3 regions of the Arthrobacter sp. SLBN-100 genome follow, and region 1 is predicted to be linked to each of the others. Evidence: predicted binding sites of a transcription regulator. Region 1 holds the regulator's gene; each other region holds the start of a gene.
What was found. Region 1 encodes LexA, which represses DNA repair genes until DNA is damaged. Its sites were predicted from a motif close to TCGAACANNTGTTCGA; they were not measured.
Positions count from the first base shown of each region.

Region 2: FBY31_RS08000 (LysM peptidoglycan-binding domain-containing protein) is a predicted target of LexA. The motif match lies at 4,979-4,994, and genes of this name have one in related genera.
Region 3: FBY31_RS04040 (DUF6504 family protein) is a predicted target of LexA. The motif match lies at 6,786-6,801, and genes of this name have one in related genera.

Region 1 covers NZ_VFMY01000001.1:4,605,336-4,615,326, reverse strand. The annotation lists gene FBY31_RS21210 (histidinol-phosphate transaminase) at 1-1,018, opposite strand, end outside; gene FBY31_RS21205 (LysM peptidoglycan-binding domain-containing protein) at 1,216-1,572, opposite strand; gene lexA (transcriptional repressor LexA) at 1,954-2,688, shown strand; gene FBY31_RS21195 (ATP-dependent DNA helicase) at 2,759-4,816, opposite strand; gene hflX (GTPase HflX) at 4,809-6,389, opposite strand; gene FBY31_RS21185 (class I SAM-dependent methyltransferase) at 6,817-7,440, shown strand; gene dapF (diaminopimelate epimerase) at 7,412-8,356, opposite strand; gene miaA (tRNA (adenosine(37)-N6)-dimethylallyltransferase MiaA) at 8,480-9,376, opposite strand; gene miaB (tRNA (N6-isopentenyl adenosine(37)-C2)-methylthiotransferase MiaB) at 9,380-9,991, opposite strand, start outside.
Region 2 covers NZ_VFMY01000001.1:1,710,662-1,720,652, forward strand. The annotation lists gene FBY31_RS07970 (AMP-binding protein) at 1-1,430, opposite strand, end outside; gene FBY31_RS07975 (putative quinol monooxygenase) at 1,545-1,823, shown strand; gene FBY31_RS07980 (thioredoxin family protein) at 1,909-2,331, opposite strand; gene FBY31_RS07985 (ABC transporter ATP-binding protein) at 2,488-3,411, shown strand; gene FBY31_RS07990 (ABC transporter permease subunit) at 3,408-4,208, shown strand; gene FBY31_RS07995 (acyl-CoA thioesterase) at 4,236-4,781, opposite strand; gene FBY31_RS08000 (LysM peptidoglycan-binding domain-containing protein) at 5,193-6,179, shown strand; gene FBY31_RS08005 (CBS domain-containing protein) at 6,329-6,760, opposite strand; tRNA gene FBY31_RS08010 (tRNA-Tyr) at 6,946-7,027, opposite strand; gene FBY31_RS08015 (hypothetical protein) at 7,206-7,460, opposite strand; gene FBY31_RS08020 (YajQ family cyclic di-GMP-binding protein) at 7,643-8,134, shown strand; gene htpX (zinc metalloprotease HtpX) at 8,288-9,157, opposite strand; partial or broken gene FBY31_RS23780 (MFS transporter) at 9,264-9,395, opposite strand; gene FBY31_RS08035 (Fur family transcriptional regulator) at 9,490-9,975, shown strand; gene FBY31_RS08040 (catalase) at 9,983-9,991, shown strand, end outside.
Region 3 covers NZ_VFMY01000001.1:868,477-878,467, forward strand. The annotation lists gene pgsA (phosphatidylinositol phosphate synthase) at 1-212, opposite strand, end outside; gene FBY31_RS04025 (HIT family protein) at 202-789, opposite strand; gene thrS (threonine--tRNA ligase) at 807-2,816, opposite strand; gene FBY31_RS04035 (DNA polymerase III subunit alpha) at 2,933-6,421, opposite strand; gene FBY31_RS04040 (DUF6504 family protein) at 6,418-6,756, opposite strand; gene FBY31_RS04045 (hypothetical protein) at 7,045-7,932, shown strand; gene FBY31_RS04050 (hypothetical protein) at 8,076-8,465, shown strand; gene FBY31_RS04055 (chorismate mutase) at 8,484-8,804, opposite strand; gene FBY31_RS04060 (VOC family protein) at 8,824-9,246, shown strand; gene FBY31_RS04065 (SOS response-associated peptidase) at 9,273-9,991, opposite strand, start outside.

The DNA of each region.
Region 1 (9,991 bases):
GAATTCCGACGTCGCGGATCAGCACGCCCGCATCGAGCAGCTCCTGCCAGACCTGGTGCGGGTTCTCCAGCCCGCCGAAAAATACGTAGTTGGAGTCCGAGGCGGCCGGCTTCAGGCCCATCCTGGTCAGCTCCGCCACAATCCTGTCGCGCTGCTTCTTGATGTCCTCAACGTCCGCCATCAGGGCCTCGCGGTGCTGAAGGGCTGCCAGGGCGGTGGCCTGCGTGATGGCGGATAGGTGGTACGGCAGCCGTACCAGCCGCAGCGCATCGGTGACCTCGGGGGCGGCTGCCATGTAGCCGAGGCGCGCGCCGGCCAGGGCAAAGGCCTTGCTCATGGTGCGCGAGACAATCAGTCGTTCCCGGCCGGGCAGGAGGGCCAGGGCGCTGGGCGTTCCGTCATGCGCGAACTCGTGGTAGGCCTCATCAACGATGACGATCGCCTGGCTGGCTTCGCCTGCCTCGTACACCGCCTCCACGACGTCCGGCCCGAGGCCGGTACCCGTAGGGTTGTTCGGAGAGCAGAGGAAAACGATGTTGGGCTGAAGTTCCTTGACCTGCAGGGCGGCAGATTCAGCGCTGAGTCCGTAACCGTCGGCCCGTTCACCCGCAACGTATTCGGTGTCCGTACCGCTGGCCAGCAGGGGGTACATGGAGTACGTGGGCGGAAAGCCCAGCGCGGTGCGGCCGAGGCCGCCGAAAGCCTGGAGAATCTGCTGGAGTACCTCGTTGGAGCCGTTGGCCGCCCAGACGTTCGACGCATCGAGCCCGTGCCCCAGGTACTCCGCCAGGGCCTTGCGCAGCTCAGTGAATTCCCGGTCCGGATACCGGTTGAGACCTGCCGCAGCCTCTGTCACGGCCGCACTGATGGCGGCGCGGACGTCTGCGGGCACACCATGGGTGTTCTCGTTGACGTTGAGGAGGATGGGGACATCCAGCTGGGGCGCGCCGTACGGGGTAAGCCCACGAAGGTTGCTGCGGAGGGGAAGCCTGTTCAGGCGATCTAGCTGGTCATTCACCTGAACAGTTTAGTGCCCGTGCCTGAGACCGGAAAATGTGACGGTCTCCTGTTCGCGCTCAGCGTGCAGCAACGATGCGATCCGCTGGCGTGCTTTGCGGGGCGCCTTCCCGGCCGCCGTCCCAACGCAGCTCCGAAAGCGGGCTGATCTATTGCCGGCTGGTGGGTGCCTGGTGCTGACGCAGGGCACCGCCGGTGCTAGGACGTGGGCACGTACAGCTGCTGCCCCGGGAAGACCGCGCCGGCACTGAGGTTGTTAAGCTGCACGATGTCCGCCACAACGTCACGGGCATCGCGCTCAGGGGCAACGGTACCGGCAATGGCCCACAGCGACTGGCCCGATTGCACGGTGACGGTGACCGTGGGGGTTATGGAAAGGTCCGCCGTGGAATCTGCGGCCTTTGCCGGCGAGTTGAAGAAGCCGGCCAGGGAGAGCAGCAAAGCCGCCAACAGGACCAGGGGGATGCCGATCAGGACTATCTTCCCGCGTCTGGTCAGGCGCAGCGGCGGCAGGGGTGCCGGACGCTCCGGCTGCCGGCCGGCGGGCGGCGACATGAGTTGATGCACTGAAAGAAGCTGCGGACGTGAACCCTGTGAAGCAGATGTAGCTGACATGAACTGAGCCCTCCTGGACCTGAACGTGCTGCCCGATGTTCCCCCCGGTGGCCGCCGACTGACCCGGACCTTTGTTCGGGTTTTCGAATAACCCGAACCGGAGTAGAACAAATGTTCGAACTTTGCTTTCTCTGTTTTAGCACCTATCAACGAATAATGTCGAGACTCGCTAGAACAAATGTTTGAAAATGCAGTGTGGCTGGCCTAGCTTTGAAGACAAGAACAACCACCTCTGAAGTTGATCAGCAGGGTCTGACAATTACGGCGGCAACCCCAGGTCCGGGCCGAAAAGCCAGGGCAAACTGAAAGGCATTGGCGAATATGGCAGCAGCAGCCGCCGGGGGAAGGGCAACCTCCCAACCGAAGAAGACCGCCAAGGGCCTGACGCCGCGGCAGAAAAAAATCCTCGAAACCATCCAGCGCTCCGTCAATGACAACGGCTATCCCCCGTCCATGCGGGAAATCGGCGACACCGTGGGCCTGGCAAGCCTGTCCAGCGTTACCCACCAGCTGTCGCAGCTGGAAAAGCTCGGCTACCTTCGCCGCGACCCGAAACGGCCCCGCGCCATGGAGGTGCTGATGCCTCTCACCTTGGACGGTGGTTCAACCAGGCCGGCAACGGAGCCCTCTGCCCTTCCGCCGGGCAGCATCGGCACGGTGACCGAACTTCCCACCGCCATGGACACTGCCATGGTTCCCCTCGTGGGCCGCATCGCTGCCGGTGGTCCCATCCTGGCCGACCAAGTGGTGGAGGATGTCCTGCCGCTTCCCCGCCAACTGGTCGGCCAGGGGGAACTGTTTATGCTCAAGGTGGCCGGTGATTCCATGGTGGACGCGGCGATCTGCGACGGCGACTGGGTGGTGGTGCGCCGCCAGGCCGACGCCGCCAACGGGGATATCGTCGCGGCGCTGCTGGACGACGAAGCCACCGTCAAAACCTTCCGCCAGCGTGACGGCCACACCTGGCTGCTCCCGCAGAACACCCAGTACGAACCCATCCTGGGCGACCACGCCACCATCATGGGCAAGGTTGTGTCGGTGCTCCGCTCGCTCTAAGGAGCGGCGCCAGCCATTTGTCGGCGACGTCAGCCGTGTGCCGGCAGCGCGAAGGCGTCCCCGGGCAGCCTCAGGCGTTCTCCTGCGCCAGCCGCTGCAGCGCCGCGATGGCTGTCTTCCGGTCTGTCGTTGGCCAGAAGGGCGGCAGCGCCCCGCGAAGGAACCCGGCGTACCGTTCGGTGGCGAGCCTGGAGTCCAGTACCGCCACCACGCCTTTGTCACCCGTCGAGCGAATAAGCCGTCCGGCTCCCTGGGCCAGGCGGATCGCGGCATGGGTGGCCGAAACGGACATAAAGCCGTTACCGCCCGCCTGCGCTACTGCACGGGAACGGGCAGTCATCAGCGGATCGTCCGGCCGCGGGAACGGAATCCGGTCAATGACCACCAGCCGGCAGGACCCGCCGGGAACATCCACACCCTGCCACAGGGACATGGTGCCGAACAGGCAGGTATCGGGTTCATCCGCAAACTGCTTCACCAGGGCCGTCATGGTGGAGTCGCCCTGGCAGAGAATGGTGATCCCCAGCTTTGGCCGCAGCGCATCGGCCGCTTCCTCCGCGGCGCGTCGGGAAGAAAACAGGCACAGCGCGCCGCCGTTGGATGCCCGGATCAAGGCTTCGAGCTCGGCCAGTGACTCCGGGGACGCTCCACGGCCGGGTTTGGGCAGGTGGCCGGCCACGTAGAGGATGCCCTGCTTGGGGTAGTCGAACGGTGACCCCACATCAACGCCGGTCCAGCTGGGTGCGCCCTCTCCGACGAGGCCCAGGCCTCCCGCGGCGGGCTCGAAGGCGGAGCCGATGGCCAGGGTTGCAGAGGTCAACACCACCGTATGGCCGGCGAACAGGCCCTCACGCAGCCGCCCGGCCACGGACAGCGGGGCAACGTTGATGAGCGCGGGCGCTGTCTCGTCCGGCTGGGAATATCCCTGCTGCGGGTCAAAGGAACTGGCGCGGGAGAACCACACTACTTCCCTGTTCTCACGGGCCGCCAGGAGCCGTTCGCAAAGTTCCAGGATGACCATCAGCCGGGAGCGGGCTAGCTGCCGCCCGCCGTCGGCAGTTGTACTGCTGTCCCCCTTGGAATCAGACAGGGCCGCCCGGCAGGCCTCACGCAACTGGTCCACGCAGTCCAGCTGCTCATCATTCAGGCCGTTCGGCAGCAGCCCGTTGGGGACACCCGCCAGGGCAACCTCCAGGTTGGCGGCAGCGGCGTTGAGCGCATCCACGGTGATGGCGGTGTGCTTGCGGGCACCGGCAGCAGCTGCATGCACCATGGCCACCGAGAGCTGTCCGGAAACAGCACCGGTCACCCTGTCCTGGAGCTCGTGGGCCTCATCAACCACCACCACGTCGTACTCCGGCAGCACCGCCAGGCCTTCAAAAGCGCTGACGGCGAGCATTGCATGGTTGGTGACCACAACATCGGCCTCGGCGGCGTTCTGGCGGGCCAGCTCGCTGAAGCATTCTGCCGCCATGGGGCACTTCTGCGCCCCCAGGCATTCCATTGACGTGACGGAGACTTGCCGCCAGGCGCGGTCCGTAACGCCGGGCAGGAGCTCGTCCCGGTCCCCGGTGGTGGTCTTCTCCGCCCACTCCCGCAGGCGGACCACTTCCTTGCCGAGCTGGGAGGCCGGACCGCCTGCCGCCGCCGCAAAGTGCGGCACGCTGGTGTCCTCCCCCAGGGAAAACAGCTGGCCCTCGGCGGGTTCCTCGGAGGGAAAACCGCCTTCGAGTTTATGCAGGCACACGTAATTCGACCGGCCTTTGACCAGCGCCACTTTGACGGGCCGGTCCAGGGCGGGAGTGATGGTTTTCAGGAGCCGGGGAAGATCCCTGCCCACGATCTGGGTCTGCAGGGCAAGCGTTGCGGTGGACACCAGGGCCGGCTTGTTGCTCTCCAGGGCATGGGCTATCAGGGGTATGAGGTACGCCAATGACTTTCCGGTACCCGTGCCTGCCTGGACGAGCAGGTGGTCCCCGGTTTCGATGGCCCGCGCCACCTGCCTGGCCATCTCGTGCTGGCCGTCCCGGCTTTGCCCGCCCATGCCCGCAACGGCCCGGTCGAGCAGTTCGATGACGAACTGCTCGCCGGCCGCCCCTGTGACTTCGCCAGCCACGAGGTCAGTCATGGGTGACGAATGATTCCAGTTCAGCCGCGAGGCCTTCCCGGACTTTGACAACTGCCCGGGTACCGGCTTCGTCATGGTCAACGCTGATGATCTCGGCATCCGATTCGTGCAGCTTGCTGACCAGGTCCCCACGGTCGTACGGAATGAGCAGCTCGAGCTTGACGGACGGACGCGGGATGGCCTCGCTGATGGCCTGCAGCAGCTCGGGAATGCCTTCCCCGGTGCGCGCCGAGACCACAACGTGCCGCGGTTCGCGCTGCTTCAGCCGTTCCACCACAAAGGGATCGGCGGCGTCGGCCTTGTTGAGCACGATGATCTCCGGAACCTTGCGGGCGTCCACTTCGCTGAAGACCTTGCGGACTGCGGCGATCTGGCCCTCAGGGTCCGGGTGTGAAACGTCCACCACGTGCAGGATCAGGTCGGAGTCCGCCACCTCCTCGAGCGTGGAGCGGAAGGCCTCCACCAGCTGCGTGGGCAACGACCGGACAAAACCGACGGTATCCGCCAGCGTGTAGCCGAGTCCGTCAGCAGTTTCTGCCTTCCGGACTGTGGGATCCAGCGTGGCGAACAGTGCGTTCTCCACCAGCACCCCGGCGTCCGTCAGGCGGTTCAACAGTGAGGACTTGCCGGCGTTGGTGTACCCGGCAATAGCCACCGAGGGCACCTCATTACGACGGCGGTTGGCGCGTTTGGTCTCGCGGGCAGGCTTCATCGCGGCAATCTCCCGCCGCAGCTTGGCCATGCGGGTGCGGATCCTCCGGCGGTCCAGTTCGATCTTGGTTTCACCGGGACCACGCGAACCCATGCCGGCCGCAGCACTGCCCACCTGGCCACCGGCCTGGCGGGACATCGACTCGCCCCAGCCGCGCAGGCGCGGCAGCAGGTACTCGAGCTGCGCCAGCTCCACTTGGGCCTTGCCTTCCCGGCTCTTGGCGTGCTGGGCGAAAATGTCCAGGATCAGCCCCGTCCGGTCAATCACCTTGACCTTGACGATGTCCTCAAGGCCACGGCGCTGGGAAGGAGCCAGTTCGGCGTCCACCACCACGGTATCGGCGCCGGTGGACATCACGATGTCCTTCAGCTCCAAGGCCTTGCCGGACCCCAGGAACGTTCCCGGGTCCGGCTTGTCGCGGCGCTGCACCAGTCCGTCCAGGACCTCTGAACCGGCCGTTTCGGCGAGGGCGGCGAGCTCGCGCAGCGAGTTCTCCGCGTCGGCGAGGGTTCCTTCAGACCAAATGCCTGCCAGGACCACCCGTTCAAGGCGCAACTGCCGGTATTCGACTTCGGTGACGTCTTCGAGTTCGGTGGACAGCCCTGCCGTGCGCCGCAGGGCGCGGCGTTCCTCGAGATCCTGCTGGTCGCCGTCGTAGGTTGTATGTTCTTCATCCAGGCCGGATATGGCCTGGGCTTTCCCCAGTACCCCTTTTCCGTCGCCGCGTTGCGTTGCGCCTGGCGTGCTGACGGCTTTGGCCGGGACGTCCTTGGAGAGAATCCGGTCGATGACAGCTTGGATTTCCTCAGGACTCATGTCCTGGGCGGCTGGATCGGATCCGGTGTTGGGCTGGCTGGTCATGGTCTCCTTAGAAGGTTCGGCATTTCCAGAATAGTGCCGATTGGTGGTGATTGGGGAAGTATTCGCGCTGGGCTGAGGGCCTGCGGTCATGCGGTTCTCCTGGATTGTCTCGCCGGGCAGCAAGCGGTCCGGCGGGTGGCGGCCACCCCATGCGAGGTGGCGAAGGGGAAGAGGCCGGAGAATCGGCGAAAGGGACAGCAGGAAGCTGACTTTCGAGTATTGTCCGGCGGCCGGAGCAAAACGCGTACGCGTGGTCCGGTGCACATGTGCGGAAGGCATACATGCCTGCATCGCTGTGGGACTGTTTCTTCGGGACGGGCGTGGCCCGTGCCGGCTACTCGAAGATCAGGAACATGGCTTTTACCCTAACAGACCGTCCCCGGCGCAGTTTCCCATTACGCTGCAAGGGGAACTACTCTGGCCAGTTATGGAGTCCGCACACTATTTCAGCTCATCCCCCGCCGGCCCGTTTACCCGCAAGCCGCTCACGGTGGAACTGGCAGGGGAAACGCGCAGGCTGCAGACTTCAACCGGGATCTTCAGCCCGGACGGCATCGACAAGGGAACGGCGGTGCTCCTCGCCGAGGTCCCTGCCCCTTCGCCCACCGGCAACCTGCTGGACATCGGCTGCGGCTGGGGTCCGATTGCGCTGACCATGGCACTGCGGGCGCCGCATTCGAAGGTCTATGCGGTGGACGTCAACGAACGCTGCATCACCCTGACCAACGAGAACGCGGCGGCGCTGGGACTGGACAACGTGGTGGCCAGCACGCCCGATGCTGTAGACCCGGACGTGCGTTTCGACACCATCTGGTCCAATCCTCCAATCCGGATCGGCAAGGACGAACTGCATTCCCTGCTGACGCTGTGGCTGCCCCGCCTGGCACCGGGTGGAACGGCTTGGCTTGTGGTGCAAAAAAACCTGGGCTCGGACTCGCTGCAGCGATGGCTGGCGGCAGAACTGGATGATTCTTTTGCCGTGAGCCGGGAATCAACGTCCAAGTCGTTCCGGATCCTGAAGGTCAGGAAAGCGTCCCGGTTGCCACAATAACGGCTGGCCCGCTGAGCTCCACGTGTTCATGGCCACCGGGGCCGGCGAAAAATTTCACGCCCACTACGCCTCCGGGAACGTGTACCCGCCAGGTGTCGGGCGCTTCCGCTCCTGCCCAGTGCCGAATGGCCACGGCGGCGGCGCATGCCCCTGTACCGCAGGACTGGGTCTCCCCCACACCGCGTTCGTGGACGCGCATGGTGACTGAACCTACACCGTCGTGCACCAGCGGTTCGGACGGAACCACAAACTCCACGTTGGTGCCGTTGGGAGGCACCGGGTCCACCACAGGGGCCGTATACAGGCGGGTCCCTGCCAGTTCCGGGAGTTCGGCGAGGGCAACCACGGTGTGGGGGTTGCCCATGCTGACGGATAAGGCGGGACGGGGGACTTCCAGCCCGTCCGCAGTCACCAGCGAGTCCATAGCCTTCGCAGTGGCCTCACCCGGGAAGATGAACTCCCAGGGGCCCATATCGACGGCGTAATCTGCGCCTGTCCGCACCACCGTTTTGGCCCCGGCGCGGGTGCCGATGGTGAGCGCACCGCCGTCGGGCAGGTCTACCAGGCCCTCCGTGCGGAGGAAGTGCACGAAGACGCGGACGCCGTTGCCGCACATTTCAGACAGGGACCCGTCGCCGTTGCGGTAGTCCATGAACCACTCAGCATCAGGGGTGCCGGTCAGCAGCTCCCGGCCTTCGGGCAGGAAGCGGGACGGGACCGCCCGGATCAGGCCGTCGCCGCCGATGCCGCGGTGGCGGTCGCACAGGGCGGCCACCTGCTCAGCCGCTATGGTGTGCTCGCCCTCCGGATCGGCCACCAGGACAAAATCGTTGCCGGTACCGTGGCCCTTGGAGAAGCGGAGCCCGCCCAGCGTCCGGAAGGCGTGCTCGGTTGACTCGGCAAGGGTTGCATCCATGGTGTCAAGGGTACCGGCCGGAATGGGCAGGCCCGAAACCGGGAGTTGTTGTCCGGAAAACCCGGCGCTCCGGCGGCTGGAACCCGGCATACCTGGACCAAAATTCCAGTGGTCAGCAGGCCCTCAGCTGCACAGCGCGGCCGCGCGGGAGGTCAGTGCGGGGTCCTGCCAGTCCAGCCAGCTGATGCGTGGGTCGGCGCGGAACCAGGTGAGCTGGCGGCGGGCGAACTGCCGGGTGGCCACGATGGTTTCGTCCGCGGCCTCCGCCACTGTTGCCGCGCCGTCGAGCACCCGCAGGAACTGTGCGTAACCCAGGGCGCGCGGCGCTGTTTTGCCCTGCCGCAGGCCTTGGGCTTCGAGCCACTGCACCTCCGCAAGCAGGCCGCTGTCCACCATGCGGTGCACGCGCAGGGCCAGCAGCTCACGCAGTTGCTCCCGGTCCACCGTGAGGCCGATCTGCACCGCGGGCTGGAAGTACTCCCGCTGCGGCATAAAGGAACTGAACGGGCGGCCGGTGAGCTGATGGACCTCCAGTGCGCGGATGATGCGCCTGTCATCGGAGAGCCGGGCGGCGGACAGCGGATCCACGGCCTGGAGCCGGGCCAGCAATGCAGTGGAGCCCTGGGCGGCCAGGTCATCCTCAAGCCGGTGCCGCAGCTCAGGATCTGTTCCGGGGAATTCCAGGACGTCCAGCGCGGCCCGCACGTACAGGCCGGAACCCCCGGCGAGGATGGCGCGTTTGCCACGTGAGTGGATATCCGTGATGACGGCCCTTGCCTGCTCCTGGAACCGGGAGACGCTGGCTTCCTGCGTCACATGCAGGATGTCCAGGAGATGGTGCGGCACTCCCCTGCGTTCGGCCAGGGTGATTTTCGCCGTGCCGATGTCCATGCCGCGGTAGAACTGCATGGCATCGGCATTGATGACTTCGCCGTCCAGTTCGAGTGCCAGATTGACGGCAAGGTCTGATTTGCCTGAGCCGGTGGGACCGACGACGGCGATAACAGGCGGGGAGCCCACTCGTCAGCGGCTGCGCACAGGCAGCGAGGGCATTCCGAGGGAAACTCCGGTCCGGCCGTTGCCGCTGCCCGGAGCGGGAACGCCGCAGGAATCAGCCTGGGACCTGTCCCAGGCGTCGCCCGCGCGGGAACGGCGGAGGCTGTAGTCCTGAAGAGTTGGATCGGCCACGAGGTGGAAGGCGGCAGCCTCCGTGATGGTGACCGTTACGAGGTCTCCCGGACGCGGTGCCGGCGCGCCGTCAGGAACGGAGAAGTGCACCAGCCGCTGGTCCTGGGACCGGCCGGAGAGGCGGTGGGTTTCCCCGGCCTTGCGGCCTGATTGGGCGGTCACCATGACCTCCACCTTGCGGCCGAGCTGCTTCCGGTTTTCTTCTGCGGCGATGCGGTCCTGCAGGGCCGTGAGCCGTTCGAACCGCTCCTGCACCACCGCTTTCGGCAGCTGGTCCGGCAGGTCAGCAGCAGGGGTTCCAGGGCGTTTGGAGTACTGGAAGGTGAAAGCCGTGGCGAAGCGGGACTGCTCCACGACGTCCAGGGTCGCCTGGAAGTCTTCTTCGGTTTCACCCGGGAAGCCGACGATGATGTCCGTAGAGATGGCGGCGTGGGGCATCTTCTCCCG
Region 2 (9,991 bases), 2.9 Mb from region 1:
ATTTCCCGCGGATAGATGTTCTCCCCGCCCCTGATCACCATGTCCTTGATCCTGCCCTCGATCACCACGTAGCCGTCCTCGTCCATCCGGGCCAGGTCGCCGGTATGCATCCAGCCGTCTTGATCAATTGCCTCCGCGGTTTTGTCCGGCTGGTTCCAGTACCCTTCCATCACCGCGTAGCCGCGGGTGCACAGCTCCCCGATCTGCCCGCGCTCCAGGACATCGCCCGAGCCCGGATCAACGATCTTGCTTTCCAGGTGCGGCATGGTCCGCCCCACGGTCTCCGTCCGGTGCTGCAGGGTGTCACCGGCCCGGGTCATGGTGGACACCGGCGACGTTTCGGTCATCCCGTAGCAAATGGCAACATCGCGCATGTTCATCTCCGAAATGACCCGGTTCATCACCTCGATGGGGCACAAAGAACCGGCCATTACCCCCGTGCGGAGCGTGGACAAATCGTAGGAGGCAAAGTCGGCCAGCGCGAGTTCGGCGATGAACATGGTGGGCACCCCGTACAGGGAGGTGCCGCCGAAGTCCTGAACGGCTTCCAGCGATGCCGCCGGGTTGAAGCCACGGCCCGGGATGATGGTGGCCGCGCCGTGGCTCAGCGCATTCAGGTTGCCGATCACCATTCCGAAGCAGTGATAAAACGGCACCGGGATCACCACCCGGTCGTGCTCGGTGTACCCCAGCAACTCCCCTATCGAGAAGCCGTTGTTCAGGATGTTGTGGTGCGTGAGCGTGGCCCCCTTGGGAAAGCCCGTGGTCCCGGAGGTGTACTGCAGGTTGATCGGATCGTGCGGGCTGAGTTCAGCCATGCGCGCCTTCAGTGCGGCATGTCCGACGCCGTCCGCCCGCCGAAGCAGCTCAGCGTAAGTCAGTTCCGCGTCACTGAGCGGGACGGCGCCGTCGGACACTTCCCCGCCGGTCCCCTCCCAGCTGGTTCCTTCCCCGCCCGGCAAGGGAAGGAACACGAGTTCACGCAGGTCGGGGCACTCTGCGAGCGCCTTGCGGGCCATCCCCACGTAGTCGCTGTTCCGGTCCGAGGGCGCCGTGACCAGCATCCGCATGCCGTTCTGCTTCACCACGAACTCCAGTTCGTGGCTCCGGTAGGAGGGATTGACGTTGACCAGGATCACGCCCGCCTTGGCCGTGGCGTACTGAAGCAGCGTCCACTCGGCGCAATTCGGGCTCCAGATGCCCACCCGCTCCCCCCTGGCAATGCCAAGGGCGAGCAGTGCACGCGCCAGCCGGTCCGCGTCGTCGTTCATCTTGGTGTAGCTCCACCGCCTCGCGTCAGCACCAGGCACTGGGGCGGCCTCGATCAGTGCGTCGTGGAGCGGGAACCTGGCCACCATCCGTTCGAAGTTTCCGCCGATGGTCTCCTCGAGCAATGGGACGTCAGTGTCCCCGGCTGTGTAAGCGCGCATGAGGGCACGCTACCAAGTGGCCCCCGGCAATAAAAGCACCGGAGGAGCGCAACACTTGGATGGCCGGTGTCAACAGGAGCGGGGCTGCAGGCGGTGGCCGGTATTGTGAAATCCATGAGTTCTCCCATTGACCTGCAGGCAACGTTCATCCCCAACGACGGCGAGTTTTACCGTGTAAAGCTGGCCCTGGAAATCGCTATTGACGAGGTGGTGAATGAACCCGGCTGCATCCGTTACGAGCTGACGGAAGCCGCCGAGGAAAAGCTGGTGCTGACCGAGCAGTGGGCATCGGAAGAGGACCTCGCGAAGCACTCCAAGGGCATCGCCGTCCAGGACCTGAACGAGTCCTTGAGCGCGCTGCTGGCCGAGCCCGTCAAGCTGGAACGCCTGTAACCCCCGCACCTCGTTTAACACGGTAGCGGCGCCCTCCTTGTGGAGGGCGCCGCTACGAAGTTTAAAGAGGATCAGGTGCCGGGTATCACGCTTCGGGGATCTGCGTGCCGTCCTGCGGCCCCGCCGACTTGCTGGCAGCTGCTGCTTCTTCCCGCTGGCGTGCCACATGGGCGTGGACCTCGTCCATGTCCAGTGCCTTGACGGCATCAACAACCTGTTCCAGCTGCTGGGCGTTCAGCGCGCCGGGCTGCGAGAAAACCAGCACCTTTTCGCGGAAGGCCATGAGCGTGGGAATGGACGAGATGCCGGCCTCGGCTGCGAGCTGCTGCTCGGCCTCCGTGTCCACCTTCGTGAAGAGGACATCCGGGTGCTTATCGGAGATTGCCGAGTACGTGGGGCCAAACTGCTTGCAGGGGCCGCACCATTCTGCCCAGAAATCCACCAGGACAATGTCATTGCCCTCAATGGTCGATGCGAACTGTTCGCCGGTGATGTCAAGGGTAGCCATGTTTCAACGGTACCCGCGCCTGGCCGGCATGTCTCGGCCGTAGCCGCCTGTTCGCTGCCCGCGTCATCGGGAATAACCTGGCGCGGTGATGTACAGCAGGTCCGTAAGGCCTTATCTTAGGGTCATCAGCTGCGCTGCTGCAGCAAAGGAGGGCTCGTGGCCACTGCTGTCTCCGCGCGCTCCCTTGTCAAAAAGTTTGGCCGCCGGGAGGTTCTCCACGGCGTTGACTTCGACGTGGAGGCTGGGTCCGTCTTCGGTGTCATCGGGCCCAACGGGGCGGGAAAAACCACCACAATGCGCTGCCTGCTGGACATCATCCGGCCCAACGGCGGCGAGGTGCGTGTGCTGGGTGTGGATCCCCGGCAGGGCGGGCCGGAGCTGCGCCGCCGCATCGGCTACCTTCCCGGCGAGCTGTTCCTTGAGGGCCGGGTGACGGGACGGAAGCTGCTGGCCCACTATGAGGCCATCAGCGGCCCGGTTCCGGCCGGCCGGATTGACGCACTCGCCGAGCGGCTGGGACTGGACCTGGACCGCCATACGCGCAAGCTGTCCAAAGGAAACAAGCAGAAACTGGGCCTGGTGCAGGCGTTCATGCACCAGCCGGAACTGCTGGTGCTCGATGAGCCCACCAGCGGCCTGGACCCCCTGGTCCAGCAGGAGTTCCACGCCATGGTGCGCGAGGCACGGCACCGGGGCCAGACCATCTTCCTGAGCTCACATGTCCTGAGCGAGATCCAGCAGACAGCGGACACCGTGGCCATTCTCCGGGACGGGCGCATCATCACGGTTGAATCAGTCAATAGGCTGCGCGAAGGCGCCGTGCGCCGCATCCGCCTGACAGCGTCCGGCATTGGAGCGCACGACGCCGTTGCGCTGCTGACCGGTGTTCCCGGCGTCGGAAAGGTGGAGGTACTTGAGTCCGACGGTGCCGTCACGCTGTCCGCCAACCTGGAGGGCGCCATCCAGCCCCTGGTCCGGCGGCTGGGTTCGTTCGAGTTGACGGACCTTGTCCTTGAGGAACCGGACCTGGAGGACGCGGTGCTGAAGATGTACTCCGGCCGCGGCGAGGAGGTCCGGTGAACACCGCCCTCCCGCTTTTCCGGCGGGCCTTCTTCGATACCTGGCGTTCCACGCTCGCCTGGGCTGCGGGTCTGGCGGCCGCTGCGTTCCTCTACCTGCCCCTCTACCCGTCCATCGGCGGCAGTGCCCAGATGCAGGAATTGATGGACGCACTGCCCGTCGAGATGACCAAAGCGCTGAACTATGACCAGATCGCCACCGGTCCCGGCTACACCCAGGCCACCCTGTTCGGGCTTCTTGGCTTCCTGCTGATGACCATCGCATCGGTGGCGTGGGGCGCCGCCGCTGTGGGCGGCGACGAGGAGTCCGGCCAGCTGGAGCTGACACTCGCCCATGGAGTACGGCGCGTGCAGGTGGTACTGGAACGTGCCCTTGCGCTGCTGCTGCGGGTTGTCCTCCTGGCCGGGATTGTTTTCGTCCTGGTGCTGCTGCTGAACGGGCCGTCACAACTCGGCATTGACCCCGGAAACCTGTCGGGGGCCGCGGTTCTCTTCGCCGGACTGGCGCTGCTCAGCGGCACCGCTGCTTTATGCGCAGGTGCCATCACCGGCCGCCGGACGTATGGGATCTCTGCCGGTGCGGCGGTAGGAGTTCTCGGATACGTGTTCAACGCCGTCGGCCGGCAAAGCCAGGATGTGGAGTGGCTGCTGGACATCAGCCCGTACCACTGGGCCTACGGCAACGCACCCGTGGTCAACGGAGCGGACTGGGCAGCGGCCGCGTGGCTTTGGGGTATCTCGGCGGCACTCGTGGCGCTGGCCGCCGTCGCGCTTGAACGGCGTGACGTGGGAGCCTAAGCCTCTGGGGCGATCTCCTCGCCGGCATCAGCCCCAGAGATGCGGCGCCGGCGTCCGGCTCCCCGGCAGGGCGCTCGAAGCGCGCCACTCATGGACCCATTCGGGAAGCACCAGGTCCGCCGGCGGCTGGCCGAACTCCCGCAGGATATCCTCCTGGCTGACGGGCAGGCCCTTATGGACCAGCCTGGTGGCGATGTAGGCACGCGCGTACACCTCCCTGTCGGCCACCATGCGCTGCTCGAAGTAGATGGCCTTGGCGTCCAGGCCAATGATTCGGGTTTCGATGGTGTACTGCTGCCACAGCTGGAGGGACTTGCGGAAGGAGACGGTTTCCGCGGCCACTACGGGACCCCAGCCCCGGCGGCGCATCCGCTTCCACACGCCGCTGCGGACCATCAGGTCGAACCGGCCAAGGTCCATCAGGGACAGGTACATCCCGTTGTTGACGTGCATGGCGATATCGATGTCCGTGGGCAGCACGCGCAGCGGCAGCGACGAGTGGTCCCAGACGGTCAGCGGCGGCCGGCGGGATGAGGTGAGGAGCAGCAGGAGGGTTCTCAACAGCAGGTGCATGCCTTCATGTTACCTGCGGGTAACATCCGGGCGGCCAGTGCCGGTAAAGCCTGCTTCCTGGCCTGCAGCGGCAGGTAGTGCCCAATAGCGGTTTTGAGTATCCGGGACAGCACTCCCAAGTACCGATCCAAAATATTCGGGTAATCCCTACTGGTGCCCGCCCCCTCCCGCACTTCCTAGACTCGGGATTCCTAGGACCGAACATGTGCTGGCCTGTTCACCGGGTAGCTTCCGGATGGCAGTGCCTTCTCGCGGAGCTTCCGTATCTTCTGGGTATGCGGACGCCTCCATCATGCGCCGCCGAAGGCCTGCCCTAAGGCTGGGCGGCCGGTGCATCACACCTCGATCCGTCCTGCCCCGCTCCCTGCGCCTTGCAGCTGCATGGCTGGACCGAATCCCGATGGGCTACCCATGAACCAGCCATACTCCTCTACCCCCGACGCTCCAAGCCGTAGTTTCGCCACCGATGTCCCCCGCTCCGACCTGGCAGTGGGCCGGCCCGCTATCAGCAACAAGCTGTGGGCCGGGATGGCCACCGCCGCAGTTGTGGCGGCAGTGGGAGTGGGAGCGCTTGCGGCACCTGCCACCCTCGCTCCAACAGCTACGACGGCGGCGGCTCCCGTTGCCGGGGCTCTCTCCCAAGCGCAGGGCACGGTCGCGGATGCTGTGGGCGCCGGTTCCGCGGAGTCTGTCCAGGCGCCGGCAGAGGCGCCCGCAGCTGACCCGCCTGCCGCGGAAGTGCCGGCTGAGGCGGCACCGCCGCCACCCGCCGTCGAGCCCGCCCCTGCCCCTGAGCCAGCCACTGAGCCAGCAACCGCCGCCGGCGGAAACCAGTACACCGTGGTTCCCGGCGATACGGTCGGCGCCATTGCAGCCAGGTTCGGCGTGGACATGAACGCCATGCTCGCTGCGAACGGGCTGGGGCAGTACAGCATCATCCTCCCGGGACAGACGCTGGTCCTGACCGGTCCGGCCGTCGCTGTACCCGCCGCGGCACCTGCTCCTGCTCCCGCTTCGGCCCCGGCCCCCGCAGCTGCCCCGGCGCCCGCCCCGGTTGTTGCCGCTCCTGCCGTCCGGACCATTTACATAGCCGGAGCGGGCGGGCAATCCATGGTTGATGCCTGCATCGGGCCCATCCATTACACCCCCAACGACGGCTACTCCCTCTTCATCACCGAGCACGATTTCTGCGGCGGCTGGGCGCGGTTCTCGGGAATCGGGGTGGGTGAAACGGTGAGCATCCCGGGCTACGGAACGTACACGGTGACGGGGCGCGGGCAGGTGCCCAACCCGGGGACCACCAACGACGTCATCAATGTGTTCGGCGGTTTCCCCCGTGCGATCCTGCAGACCTGCATCCCGGGAACCAGCCAGATGCTCCTGATTGCGTTGAACTGATAGCCCTGGCCCTGCCCGCCCGCGTGGATTCCTAAGCCTGTCCGCGGCTCCTAACCTTCAAGGCGGGGATCCGCGGACAAGGCCAGGACCAGGCATAACTAACGCCACGAAGCGGACCTTCGTGGCGTTGGGTTAGGAAAACCGCCCGGCTAGGCGTTCATCCGTTTGCGTTCCGAGATATGCTCCACCAGCTCGCCGACGCGCTGTTCCGAGTAATTGCGCGCGATGTCTCCCTGGCTGATGATCCCAACCAACTTGTGGTCGGCGATGACCGGAAGCCGGCGGACCTGATGCGTCTCCATCATTTCGATGGCCGCGTCAATGTTCGCATCGGCGTCTATCCAGTAGGGCCGGCCCGAGGCGAGATCGCGGGCCATCATTTCGCGGGGATCATGCCCGGCAGCAACACACTTGAGCACAATGTCACGGTCGGTGATCATGCCCCTCAACTTGCCGTCGTCACCGCAGATCGGCAACGATCCGCAGTCAAGGTCCAGCATCATCCGGGCAGCATCTGCGAGGGACTGGCTTTCCTTAATACACTGTGCGTTCGTAGTCATGAATTCACGTACGGCACTCATTTGTCCTCCTTTATCGATTCTTTGATCGACGCAGGCATCGGGTCGCTTCCGCCGATGTTGCCAGCCTACGCCCGTGCCCCGGCCATGTCGACGGCGGTTTTGCCGCCTGCGTGGGCCGCTCCCGCGGGTGCCTGGAGACACGAAAAAGCCTCCGGAACCTGTGGTTCCGGAGGCCTTTCCTTGGGTGGCAGATGAGGGATTCGAACCCCCGTAGGCGTTGCCAGCTGATTTACAGTCAGCCCCCTTTGGCCGCTCGGGTAATCTGCCGAACTTCAAAAGAAGTACCCGTAGATGCAGTCTTCGGAGCGTCCGTTTCCGGGCCGTTCCGCTTCCAGTAACCGCGGGCAAGACAACTTTACAGAACTTCCGCCGAAGAATCGAATCGGCGCGCAAAAGCCCGGAATGACGCGGAATTCCGGCCTTAAGGGCTCTCAGGAGGGTAGTGTCACGCCTCGCCCAGAATCCTGCCCGCCAGCTTTGCCTCGAACTTCACGGCCTGCTCCTCGGTGATCTGGTTCAACTGCACCGCCCGGAGCAGGTCCTCGCTGACGCCTTCCATCCGGGAGGACGCCTCCGCCACCGGGCTGAAAATGATGGAGGCTGCCACCGCCGCTGCCGCCACCGAGGTTGCTGCTGTTGCAACCGCCCCGGCTGCAGCCGAGGTGGTTCGTGTGACGTAGCGGATGGCTCTGCGGTGCATGGTGTTCCCTTCGTGCGCTTTCCTTCTCCTTCAACCCTGCCGGGACCTCCTTCGTTCCCCCGGAGCGTCCGCTGGGAGGGAACTGTGAAATACGGCGACCAACGGCGGCATCCGTATTAGGCTTGAATGCAGCGATCCCGGCCCTGTCCGCGGACAAGGCCCCCACCAGCACAAGGAGAGTCATGGCAGGCGAGTCAACGTTCGACGTCGTAAGCAAAGTGGACAAGCAGGAAGTGGCGAACGCGCTGAACCAGGCGCAGAAGGAACTCGCCCAGCGCTACGACTTCAAGGGCGTCGGCGCAGAGGTGGACTTCAGCGGCGAAAAGATCCTCATGAAGGCCAACTCCGAGGAGCGCGTCCTGGCGGTACTGGACGTCCTCCAGTCCAAGCTGATCCGGCGCGGCATCTCGCTGAAGTCCCTGGACACCGGCGAGCCCTACGCCTCTGGCAAGGAGTTCCGCCTTGAGGCTTCCATCAAGGAGGGCATCGCCCAGGACCTGGCCAAGAAGATCAACAAGCTGATCCGCGACGAAGCCCCCAAGTCCGTGAAGTCCCAGATCCAGGGCGACGAACTGCGCGTCACGTCCAAGTCCCGCGACGACCTCCAGGCCACTATGGCGCTGCTGAAAGACTTCGACGAGGCCGACCTGCAGTTTGTGAACTTCCGCAGCTAGCCGCCCCCCGCCGTCGTTTTCGACGCGCCAAAATTCTGCCGCCACGCAAAGAGGCTGGCGCGCCCCAAACATGGGCAGCGCCGGCCTCTTTGCGCGTCGAGGGGAACTCTGCGTGTCGGCCAACCCAAGAGTCCGTTCCGGCCACGACCTGAATCAGCGCAGCGGCCCGCCTGCCATCCGTTCCAGCCGGGAGATCCTGTCCCGCATGGGCGGATGCGTGGCGAACAGCTTGTTCATGGCGCCGCCGCGGAACGGGTTGGCGATCATCAGGTGCGCGGCGTTCACCAGCCGCTGGTCCTGCGGAAGCGGAGCGATGGTGACGCCTCGCTCGATCTTGGCGAGGGCTGAGGCGAGCGCCAGCGGATCGCCGGTGAGCTGCGAACCGTCCTCGTCGGCGTCGTACTCCCTGGTGCGGGAGATGGCCATCTGGATCAGCGACGCCGCGAAGGGCGCCAGCAGGGCCATGGCGATCATGGCCAACGGGTTGGCGTTGCGCCGGTCACCGCCGCCAAAGAACAGCAGCATCTGCCCCACCGAGGTGATAACACCGGCGACGGCGGCAGCCACGGATGAGGTGAGGATGTCGCGGTTGTACACGTGCATCAGTTCGTGGCCCAGGACGCCCCGGAGTTCGCGCGCGTCCAGGAGCTGGAGCATTCCCTCAGTGCAGCAGACGGCCGCGTTCCGCGGGTTCCGGCCGGTGGCGAAGGCGTTGGGGGTCATGGTGGGCGAGACGTAGATCCGGGGCAGCGGCTGATTGGCGCGCACGGACAGCTCCCGGACGATCTGGTACAGCTGCGGCGCCTGCGCTTCGGTGACCGGATAGGCCTGCATGGACCGGATGGCGATCTTGTCGCTGTTCCAGTAACCGTAGGCGGTGGTGGCGACTCCGAGCAGCGCCATGATCCAGATGGGTGCGGAACTTCGGGTGCTGGTGCCGATCAGCGCCCCAAGGCCCAGAAGCACTGCCCAGAGCACACCGAAAAGCGCTGCCGTCTTCAGGCCGTTGTAGTGTTTGTGCACGTTTCCTCTCCTCGCTCTCCTATGGAAACGGCTTACTAGGGAGCCGGGTTCCGGGCGTCGTATTTTCGGAAACCCCGGCTGCAGCCTCGCCGCCGGCCATGCCCCTACGATGCACAGCATGCCGCTGGGCCACGAGGGTGAGCCGGCTTCCGACGGCGGATACAGCCGCGCTGAGCCAGAGCCGGCGGAACGCGGGGCTCTCCTTGAGCGGCGTGATGTCAGCAAGCAGTTTCCCCACCCTGCAACCGTAATGTCGCCCCGGTCCCTTAGCCTTCACAGAGGTTAGCCAAGCCTTATTGCGAGAAACTCAGAATAAGTGTTTCAATGAATCCATGACGGAGCACTTTGACGGCCAGGAGGCATGGGCTGCCGCCCTTCGCGCCCACGGCCGCAGGGTGACCAAGCAGCGGCTGGCAGTCCTCGCCGCCGTCGAACGCCACCCCCACTCGCCGGCCGAAAGCATCCTCTCCGCAGCCCGCGCCGAGCTCCCTGAACTGACGGCCCAGTCCGTTTACGTGGTGCTGGGGGACCTGACAGATCTGCACATGCTGCGCCGCTTCGAGCCGCCGCACTCGCCCGCCCTGTATGAAACCCGGGTGGGCGACAACCACCACCACGCCATCTGCATCAGCTGCGGCCGCGTTGAAGACGTGGACTGCGCGGTGGGCCACGCCCCCTGCCTCACGCCCCACTGGGACGAAAACGCCAAGCCGATGACCATCCAGATCGCAGACGTCATGTACCAGGGCATCTGCCAGGACTGCCAGCAGTCCCAACAACTTCCTTCCAATCGTCCCTCACAAGAAATAGAGAAATAGGAGAACAATGACTGCC
Region 3 (9,991 bases), 3.7 Mb from region 1:
ATGCCATCGAGCACGTCGGAGAAGATGAACGCGGTAATGAACAGTGTTCCCCACCAGAGCTGCCCCAGCGGATAGAAGACGAGGGCCCCCACCACCACCCCGGCCGTGCCGATGATCGTGACGGCGTCGGGTGAAACGCCCATCCGGAGAAGCCAACGGGCGAGCGGGGTGAACAGCGCTGTGAAGAACCCGCGCGCGTGCTTATTCAGCATCCGTCTCCCCGGGCCAGGCGTCGGCGACCTGCTGGCGGACCTCATTAAGGGTCTGGGTAATCGCCTTGGTCTGGGCGATGATGGGGAAGAAGTTCCCGTCGCCGCCCCACCGGGGAACGATGTGCTGGTGCAGGTGCGCGGCGATGCCGGCTCCGCCCACCACGCCCTGGTTCATCCCCAGGTTGAAACCGCCCGGATTGGACACTTTCCGCAGGACCCGCATGGCGGTCTGGGTGAGCTCGGCGAACTCCGCCGTCTCCTCCAAGGTCAGGTCTGTGTAGTCGGGGATGTGGCGGTACGGGCAAACCAAAAGATGCCCCGGGTTGTACGGAAACAGGTTCAGCACCACATAGCAGGTCCTTCCCCGGTGGACGATGAGTGCTTCCTCATCGGTACGTCCGGGGCCAACGCAGAACGGGCAATCGTTTTCGTTCTTGAACTGGTGCTGGCCGCCCTTGATATAGGCCATGCGGTGCGGAGTCCACAGGCGCTGGAAAGCGTCCGGGACACCGGCGAGGTCAAAGTCGTCGGTAACGCCGGCATCCCCTGGATATCCTGCGCCTGTGTTCTCCTGCACGGCCTGTTCCGTTTCCGCTAGCTGGTCCGGTTCCGGACGGCCTCAGTGATCCGCTTGATTGCCTCGGCCACGGGCACGCCGTTGTCCTGGCTTCCGTCCCGGAAGCGGAACGAGACAGCACCAGCCTCGGCATCATCACCGCCGGCGATCAGGACAAACGGGATCTTGTCTTTGCTGGCAGTGCGGATCTTCTTGGGGAACCGGTCCGAGGACGTATCCACCTCGGCACGGATACCTGCCGCCTTAAGCTGATCGACGACGTCGAACATGTACTCGTTGAACGTCTCCGCCACAGGGATGCCCACCACCTGGACAGGTGCGAGCCACGCCGGGAAGGCTCCGGCATAGTGCTCGGTGAGCACACCCATGAACCGCTCCACCGACCCGAAGAGCGCACGGTGGATCATCACCGGACGCTGCCTCGTGCCATCGGCGGCCTGGAATTCCAGTTCGAAGCGTTCAGGCAGGTTGAAATCCAGCTGGATGGTGGACATCTGCCAGGTGCGGCCCAGCGCGTCCTTCGCCTGGACGGAGATCTTGGGACCGTAGAAGGCAGCTCCCCCGGGATCGGGCACGAGTTCCAGCCCGGATTCCTGCGCCACTTCCGCGAGGGTCCTGGTGGCTTCATCCCAGGCGGCGTCGTCACCGACGTACTTTTCCGGGTCCTTGGTGGACAGTTCCAGGTAGAAGTCGTTGAGCCCGTAGTCCTTGAGCAGGTCCAGGACGAAGTTCAGGGTCTTGGTGAGTTCGTCCTTCATCTGCTCGCGGGTGCAGTAGATGTGGGCGTCGTCCTGTGTCATGCCGCGCACACGGGTGAGGCCGTGCACGACGCCGGACTTCTCGTACCGGTAAACCGACCCGAATTCGAACAGCCGCAGCGGCAGCTCGCGGTATGAGCGCCCGCGGGACCGGAAGATGAGGTTGTGCATGGGGCAGTTCATCGGCTTCAGGTAGTAGTCCTGGCCGGGCTTGCGTACGGTGCCGTCCTCGTTGAGCTCGGCATCCACGTGCATCGCCGGGAACATGCCGTCCTTGTACCAGTCAAGGTGGCCGGAGACTTCGTAGAGGTGGCCCTTGGTGATGTGCGGCGTGTACACGAACTCGTAGCCTGCCTCGACGTGGCGCTGCCTCGAGTAGTCCTCCATCTCCTTGCGGATGATGCCGCCCTTGGGATGGAAGACGGGAAGGCCTGAGCCGAGTTCGTCCGGGAAGGAGAACAGGTCCAGTTCAGAGCCGAGCTTGCGGTGGTCGCGGCGCTCGGCCTCCGCGATGCGTTCCTGGTACGCCTTGAGAGCCTCCTTGGTGGGCCAGGCCGTACCGTAGATCCGCTGCAGCTGCTGGTTCTTCTGGTTTCCCAGCCAGTAGGCCGAGGACGAGCGGGTGAGCGCGAAGGCGTTGGAGATCATCTTGGTGTTGGGCAGGTGCGGGCCGCGGCAGAGATCGCACCAGACGGTGGTCCCTTCCTTGCGCTCAACGTTGTCGTAGATGGTGATATCGCCGGCGCCCACCTCGACGTTGACGCCCTCGCCGGCTTCGGCAGCATCATTCTTCTTGCCCAGCAGTTCAATCTTGTAGGGCTCGTTCTTCATCGCTTCGCGGGCCTCGTCCTCGGAGACGACGCGGCGGACGAACTTCTGGTTCTGGTTGACGATCTTGAGCATCATCTTTTCGAGGGTTTTGAGGTCCTCGGGAGTGAAGGGCTCGGAGACATCAAAGTCAAAGTAGAAGCCGTCGGTGATGTACGGGCCGATGCCCAGCTTGGCGTCGGGGCGCAGCTGCTGGACCGCCTGGGCCATCACGTGGGCCGTGGAGTGGCGGAGCACGTTCAGCCCGTCCGGGGAATCGATGGTGACACCCTCAACCGCGGCGCCTTCCGGCAGTTCCTGGTCCAAGTCCTTCAGCTCGCCATTGACGCGGGCTACAACAACATCACGGCGCTCAAAGAAGAGTTCCGCACCGGTTGTCCCGGTAGTCACCTTGGTCTCTTCGCCATCGACGAGAAGGGTGATCTGCTGGGCATCTGACACGGGTGTCTCCTATTCAAAGTTAAGGCTTCATAGCTTGTGGCATACGGGGACCACAGCCAGCCACCGTCAATGCTATCGGTTCCGCGAAGGGCCGACCAAAGCGGCACACGGCAGACTCAACCGCTAAAACCAGTAATCGCCAGGCTCCTGCTGATCCCGTCAAGGGGATGCGGGCCGTCACCGTCCTGGTCGGCCGGAGTTGGGAACGGCAGGCTTTCGGTGCGGCTGAGGTCCCAGGCCATGCTTGCGCTGAGGCTGATTCCCCGGGGGCCTGTCCGTCTGGTGGTGCCGCGGATGAGCAGGAGCCGGGTTCCGAACAGGAGAAGGCCGGCATTTTCCTGGGCCTCATGGAAGAAGACCGAATCGATGCAGCCGGTGCCGTCATCAATGCTGATGAACACCACCCTCCTGCCTCCGCGCATGGGGGGCGTCTGGGTGGCTACCCGCACCCCGGCCACCAGGACCTCGGTCCCGTTGCGCAGGCCCAGGAGCTTGTCCGCCGTAGTCACACCAAGCCTGTCCAGCGTGGGACGGTGGCTCTCCATCAGGTGGCTGCTGACGTCAATGGCCATCAGGTCCAGCTCAGCCCGGACATTCTCGACGAGGGTAGGCGCGGGCAGCCCAGGTTTGACGTTGCGCAGCTCTACATCGCCCAGGGGGAGGGACAGCTGCCCCTCAAGCACTTCGACGCCTTTCCGTCCGCTGCCTGCATTTTGCAGCCGTGTCAGGTGCTGGACCAGGTCTGCCCGGTTGGCCATTCCGCCCGCCTCACGGTGGAGGGAATCAAAAGCACCCAGCTGGGCCAGGCGTTTGATGCTTGGCTTGCTCAGCCGCGAGCGCGCCCGGAGGTCTGCGAGGGAGTCGTACGGCTGGCCGGCAACAGTCCTTTTCAGCTCGGTGGCGGACAACCCGTAGATCCCGTTCAGGCTCAGCCGGATCCCGAGCTTCCCGGCATCCGGGCCCTGCCGGATCCGCTCCACCTGGTACTCCCCTTTGCTGAGGTTGATGTCCAGGGGAAGGATGGGGATCCCCAGCCGCCTGGCCTCCGCCACCAGGAGCCGCTTGGGATACATGCCCGGATCGTGCTCCCACAGGCCGGCCAGGAAAGCTTCAGGGTGGTGCGCCTTCAGCCAGGCTGACTGGTAGGTAGGCACGGCGAAGGCAGCACCATGGGCTTTGCAGAACCCAAAGCTGGCAAAGGACTTCAGGGTTCCCCATACCTTGTCAACGACGTCGGGGGAAAAGCCCTTAATCTTTGCCTGCCTGCGGAAATACTCCTCCACCTGGGATTCCCCAACCTCGTTGCTGAGGGCCCGCCGGAATTCATCGGCCTTAGCAAGCCCGCACCCGGTCATCACGTCGAATGTCCTCAGGATTTGCTCGTGGAAAACCGTCACCCCGTGGGTTTCCTGGAGCACCGGCTTCAGGAGCGGGTGGGGGTAGACCTCCGGGGCAAACCCATGGCGGTGTTCCAGGAAGGGCCGCACCATGTCCGACTTCATGGGCCCCGGACGGAAAAGCGAGATATCGATGATGAGGTCATTAAACTCCCGGGGCGCCATCTTGCCGATCAGTTCACGCTGCCCGGGAGACTCGATCTGGAAGCAGCCCAGGGTATGGGTGCTCCGGATGAGTTCAAAAGTGGGCTCATCGTCCAGGGGAATGGCGTTGAGGTCGATGTGCCCGTTCTCAGCAATGAAGTCCGGCCCCGAGCCGTCGGGCCCGGCGGCATGGCCGCCCGCTGCCACCACATCCTTTTTGGAGGGATGGATGCGGATGATCTCCCGAACGGCAAATGCCATGGCACTTTGCATCCTCACGCCCAGGACATCGAGCTTGAGCATGCCCATGGGATCCATGTCGTGCTTATCGAACTGGCTCATGGGCAGTCCCAGGCCGCTGGGCTGTACAGGGGTACGGTCCAGCAAGGTGGCGTCACCCAGGATCACGCCGCACGGATGCATGGAGATGTGCCGCGGCAAACGGTCCAGGCGTTCGGTCAGGTCCACCAGCAGGTCCAGTTGCTGGTTGCCGTGGGAATCCCGCTGTTCCACCCGGCCGGCAAATTCCCTTAGCTCGGGCTTCTCCTGCAGCGCCTCACGGAACTTGGAGGCTGAGAACCGCCACAGCTGCTTGGCGATGTCCCCCACGTCGCCGTCATCCATCCCCAGGGCAAGGCCGGCGTCGCGCACCGCACCCCGGGCCCGGTAGCCGTTCTGCATGCTCATGAGCGTGACGCGTTCTGAACCAAAGCGCTCAAAAATCCGGTGGTACACGTTATGCCGCTCGGCACTTTCGACGTCGATATCGATATCCGGCAAGGTGGCCCGGTCCCGGGAAAGGAAGCGTTCGAAGATGAGGTCGTGCTGCAGCGGGTTTACCTGGCTGACGTCAATGAGGTAGTTGACCAGGCTGGAGGCTCCGGAGCCTCGGGCGGCCGCCCGCACCCCCATCTCCTGGATCATGCGCGAAACCTCCGCGACGGTGAGGAAGTAGGAGGAAAACCCCAGGTTCTGGATGATGCCCAGCTCATGGTCGAGCCGGTGGAGCATTTCCTTTTCGCTGTTCCCGGCGATTCCAGGGAACCTCCTGCCGATCCCGGCGCGGCAGCGCTGCACCAGTTCCAAGTGCGGATCCTGGCTGATCCCGATGACCGCAGCTTCCGGCACCACCGGCTGCTTCCAGCCCATGTCCGTGACGGGGTCAATCCTGCAAGCATCGGCGAGCGCCTCTGTTTGTGCCATCAGCCTGTTAAGGTCTTCGGCACCATAGCCTGCTGCGGAAATGATTTCCTTACCCAGCTGCAGCATCTGGTGTGAGGATTTCAGCCAGCCCTGGCCGTTGGGTTGCAGCAGTGGTTCCTGGGCCAGTTCCGGAAGGGATTTCAGGGTCCGTGCAGAATCCAGTACGTCTGCGGTTGCGGCGCCGTCCTCCGCGCAGTACCGGACCGCATTGCTGAGGATTGCGGGGACGTTGTGTTCCTCCGCGAGTTTGAGCATCCGGACGGCATGCGCCGTGCTCAACGGTTTTCCCGGGGCGCTGAGTTGGGAAACGGCCTCGGCCACAACAGTTCCTGCCGGCATGGCATCCAGCCACTGCTTGAAAAGGGTGCGCGGCCGTAGGTAACGCCGCCCGCCCATGGCACGTCCGACGTCGGAATCCGGCCCGATCAGGACCATCAGCACGGGTTTCAGGGTGTGGGGATCCAGGGCGCGGGAGGCAAGTTCAGCCCTGGTCACGGCTACGGGCACAGCTCCACCGGCTTTACCCGAGGTGCGGGCGTGGGCGTCGGACACCAACCGGCACAGCGCGCGGTAGCCGGCCCCGTTGTTGTGGCCGCGGGCCAGCACCACCACCCGGCCTGCCAGCTGGGTGCGGTGATCGGCGTCGTCGTCATAGACCGCAAGGTCCACCCCTACGATGGGGTCAATGCCGGAACCCATGCACGCTTTGAGGTGCTTGATGGTGCCGTACAGGCCGTCCCGGTCCGTGCAGCCGAGCGCGCTTGCGCCGTCAGCAGCAGCGGCCTGCGCCAGTTCCTCGGGCCAGGAAACTCCGTAGTGGGCGCTGAATGCGGTGGAGACGTGGAGGTGCGTGAAGCTCATGCTGTTCTGGGGCGCAGGGCGTCATGGATCCGCAGGAGCCGCCAGCGGCCGCTGCGGATGTGACGGGTGAGGTCAAGGGTGAGCGTCTCTTCCTGTTCCTTGAATCCGCCGGAGCCCGGGGCTGAACGCTGCACCTGGACCCGCCAGATTTCGTGGTCCACCAGCCCGGGGCCGCTTCCCAGCGGTGCGCGGGTTTCTTCGGCCCACCACTGGCGGCGTTCGTACCAGCGGACGGGTTCGGCACACACAGAATAGGCACGACCCGCCCAAACAACAGCCACCGGGTGGCCGTCAGGGGCGCAGGAGACGTCAACGGATTCGCTGAACATACCCAAGGGGCGCCTCCCGGTAAAAAAGACCTTATTCGAATATCTGTTCGAACAGTACCAGTCTACGCCGGGCCGCAGCCAAAGCATAGAAGGGGGGTTAGGGGCAGCTTGCAGAACAGGTTTGGGGCTGAAACCCATTGCGGCACAGGCAAGCAGGATCCTAAGCTTTCAGCCATCTGAGGTGCAGCCGACGATAGGCCCTTAACCGGGTCTTTCACAGCGCGCCTCTTGCTTTGGGATCCGCGCTGACTGCGCGTCAGAGTTCATTGGGACTCAGAGATCCGAGGTAAAACAATGTACAAAAAGCTTGTTATCCCAGGCAGCATCCTTCTCGCTTCGATGGCGATGCTCGGAAGCCCTGCCACTGCTGCGCCCACAAACACCCCTCTATCAGGAGCCATCTTCACCACCGATGGCAGCGGTGTGCCCGTCAACCTCAACATCTACGACTCCAAGGAGGACGTTTATCTCAACGGCGGTCCCGGCATCAACGCCCCCGACGATGCCGCGGGTCTTCCGGCGGGAACCTACTCCTACCAAGTGACAGACCCCTCCGGGAAGACTCTGCTCTCGACCGACCCGGTGGCGTGCCGGCAGTTCACGGTTGATGCCAGTGGCGTCATCACAGACGTAGCTCCTTCAGGAGGCTGTGCCCACGCCACCGGAACCGACGGTGAAGACAAGGGCATCACCGTCCAGCTCTTCCCCTACAACGACACCCCCAACAACGGCGGCGTCTACAAGGTGTGGGTGTCCCCCACCAACCTGCTGGACTGTACTGCACCGGGCAATAAGAACTGCTTCGTTCCCCGCTACAGCAAGACCGACAACTTCAAGGTCCGCAACGACCTGATTGTCGAAATTGATGTGCGCTTCTGGAAGAACGGCGTGGCCATGGACGGCTATGCCGCGCACTGGACGGACACCAACGGCGCCGGCAACATCAAGTACTCCGAATGGAACCCAGCAGTACTGGCCTTCCACGAGGCGCACTTTGAGGCAGCCGAACAGGGAACCCATGGTATCCGCGTCAACAGCCAGCCGGGCTGCACCATTGTTTCCGTTCAGCCTCCTGCAGGCAAGGCAGTCAACGGAAACCGGGGCTGGGCACAGGTCAGCGTGACGGTTGCCGACCACACTGAAGGCGACCACACCTATTTCGTGGACGTCACTTGCGGCTAGCGGGCCTCTGAACCACTGCGCCCATCAATGATGTGCAGGAAGCCGGAGGGACACGGAAGTCCCTCCGGCTTCCTGCGCTTTCCAAACTGAGCTTTCCGCAACCGGGGGTGGACGGACCGAACGGCAGGGAGCAGGATTGTGCCATGAGTACCGATGACGCACTCCTCAAGCAGGCAACGATTCAGGCCCAGGACTCCACCTTGGTGGCAACGTTCGATATCGACGGAGCCATTCCGGGGTCGGGCGCATATGTAGTGGGGCTGGTGGGCGCCACTCCGGATTATTCAACGCAACGGCGGCTGTGCATTGAATTCATGAACGGGGAGGCCATTGCGTTCTACTCGTTCAACCGGGAACAAGGACTGGAAGAAAACTATGACCTTGCCGGGGTAACCCACTCGGAGAGCAGGATCACCGGGCAGTTTCCGCGCACCGCCATTTACGGCCTGGACCAGGGGCACGTAATGACCGGCTTCAGCGAGGCTGACGGCCGGGAATTCCAGTCCGGTGTTCCCGTCGAGGAGAACCTGTAACAGCTGGGCCGGCGCGGCTCAGCTGTTTTCTTTGTGGACCCGGAGTTCGAGTTCAATGAAACCGGAGATCATGGCCCGGTAGGTGGACTCGACGATGTCCGGGTCGATGTCCTTCTTCTCGGCTGCGGAACGGACGTGTTCGATAATCCGCTCCACGCGGCCCGGGGCACGGACCTCGGCGTCGTCACCCTTCAGGGTTCCGGCGATCCGGATCAGCCGCTCGCGGCGCGCGATCAGGGTGACAATCTGGTCATCCACCTCATCAACGGCGATCCGGACGGCAGCGAGCTGTTCCTTGTCGGCCAAAGCATCTCTATCGTTTCCTTGTATTGTCGCCATCCTCTGACAGTATCGAACCATGCAGCCCAGAGTCGACTTCATTTCACTAGGCGTCCGCAGCGTGCCGGCGTCCCGCGCGTTCTACGTTGACGGCCTTGGCTGGCCGGTCCACCGCGAGGTTCCGGGGGATGTGGTGTTTATCCAGGTGAACCATGGCCTGGTGCTGTCCCTCTGGGATGTCCGCCAAATGCAGGCCGATGCCGGTGTCAGCGCTCCCGGTCCTGTCCCCCGCATCACGCTCAGCCACAACCTTCCGGGCACCGAGGACGTGGACAGGGTCATGGCGGAGGCCGCCGCGGCCGGCGCCGAGATCATTGCCGAACCCATCACCCAGCCCTGGGGCGGGTACAGCGGCTACTTCGCGGACCCGGACGGCTTCCGCTGGGAGGTGGCCTACAACCCCACCTGGACAGTGGACGACGGCGGCACGGTCACCGTTTAGGTCGCGTCCCGCCCGGGCGTGGACTTCTAGAAAAGGGCCTCCACCGGCCGGATCAGCTCCGGCCCGTTGTTGCGCACATTGCCCACGTCCTTGCCCACTGAATCGACATGCCAGTCCGACGCCACGTCCTTGACCCCGGACCGGACCAGGTCCACCAGGGCGGCCGCGTCGTCGGCCTGCGGGTCCAGCCACGCTTCCATGGTGGACTTGTCCATCGGCAGCGGAACCCGGTCGTGCAGCGCCGTCAGCTTGCCGAAGACACTGTCTTCGGTCCCGGGCGGCGGCGTGTCGGTTGTCAGGATGGACGTGGAAAGCATCCAGCCGCCCGGCTCCCCAGCCGGCCAGGCCGGGTCCTTCCACCATTCATAGAGCCCCGCAAAAACCAGGCCGTGGCCCTCCCCCGGGTGCACATAGTAGGGCTGCTTCGATTTCCCTGGCCCCTGTTTCCATTCGTAGTAGCCGTCCGCCGGGACGGCGCACCGGCGTGACTGCACTGCCTTGCGGAAGGCCGGTTTTTCCAGCACCGATTCGCTCCGGGCGTTGATCATCCGCGAACCGATGCCGGGGTCCTTGGCCCAGGAAGGCACCAGTCCCCACCGCGCCACGTGAAGCTGGCGCACCTGCCTGGGCGCCTTTTCGTCATCAATCAGCCGCTCCAGGACGATGGGTACGTCATCCGTTGGCGCAACATTCCAGGACGGCGGGACGTCCGCCTCCTCCTCGAGCCCGGCGTCGAACTCGGCCA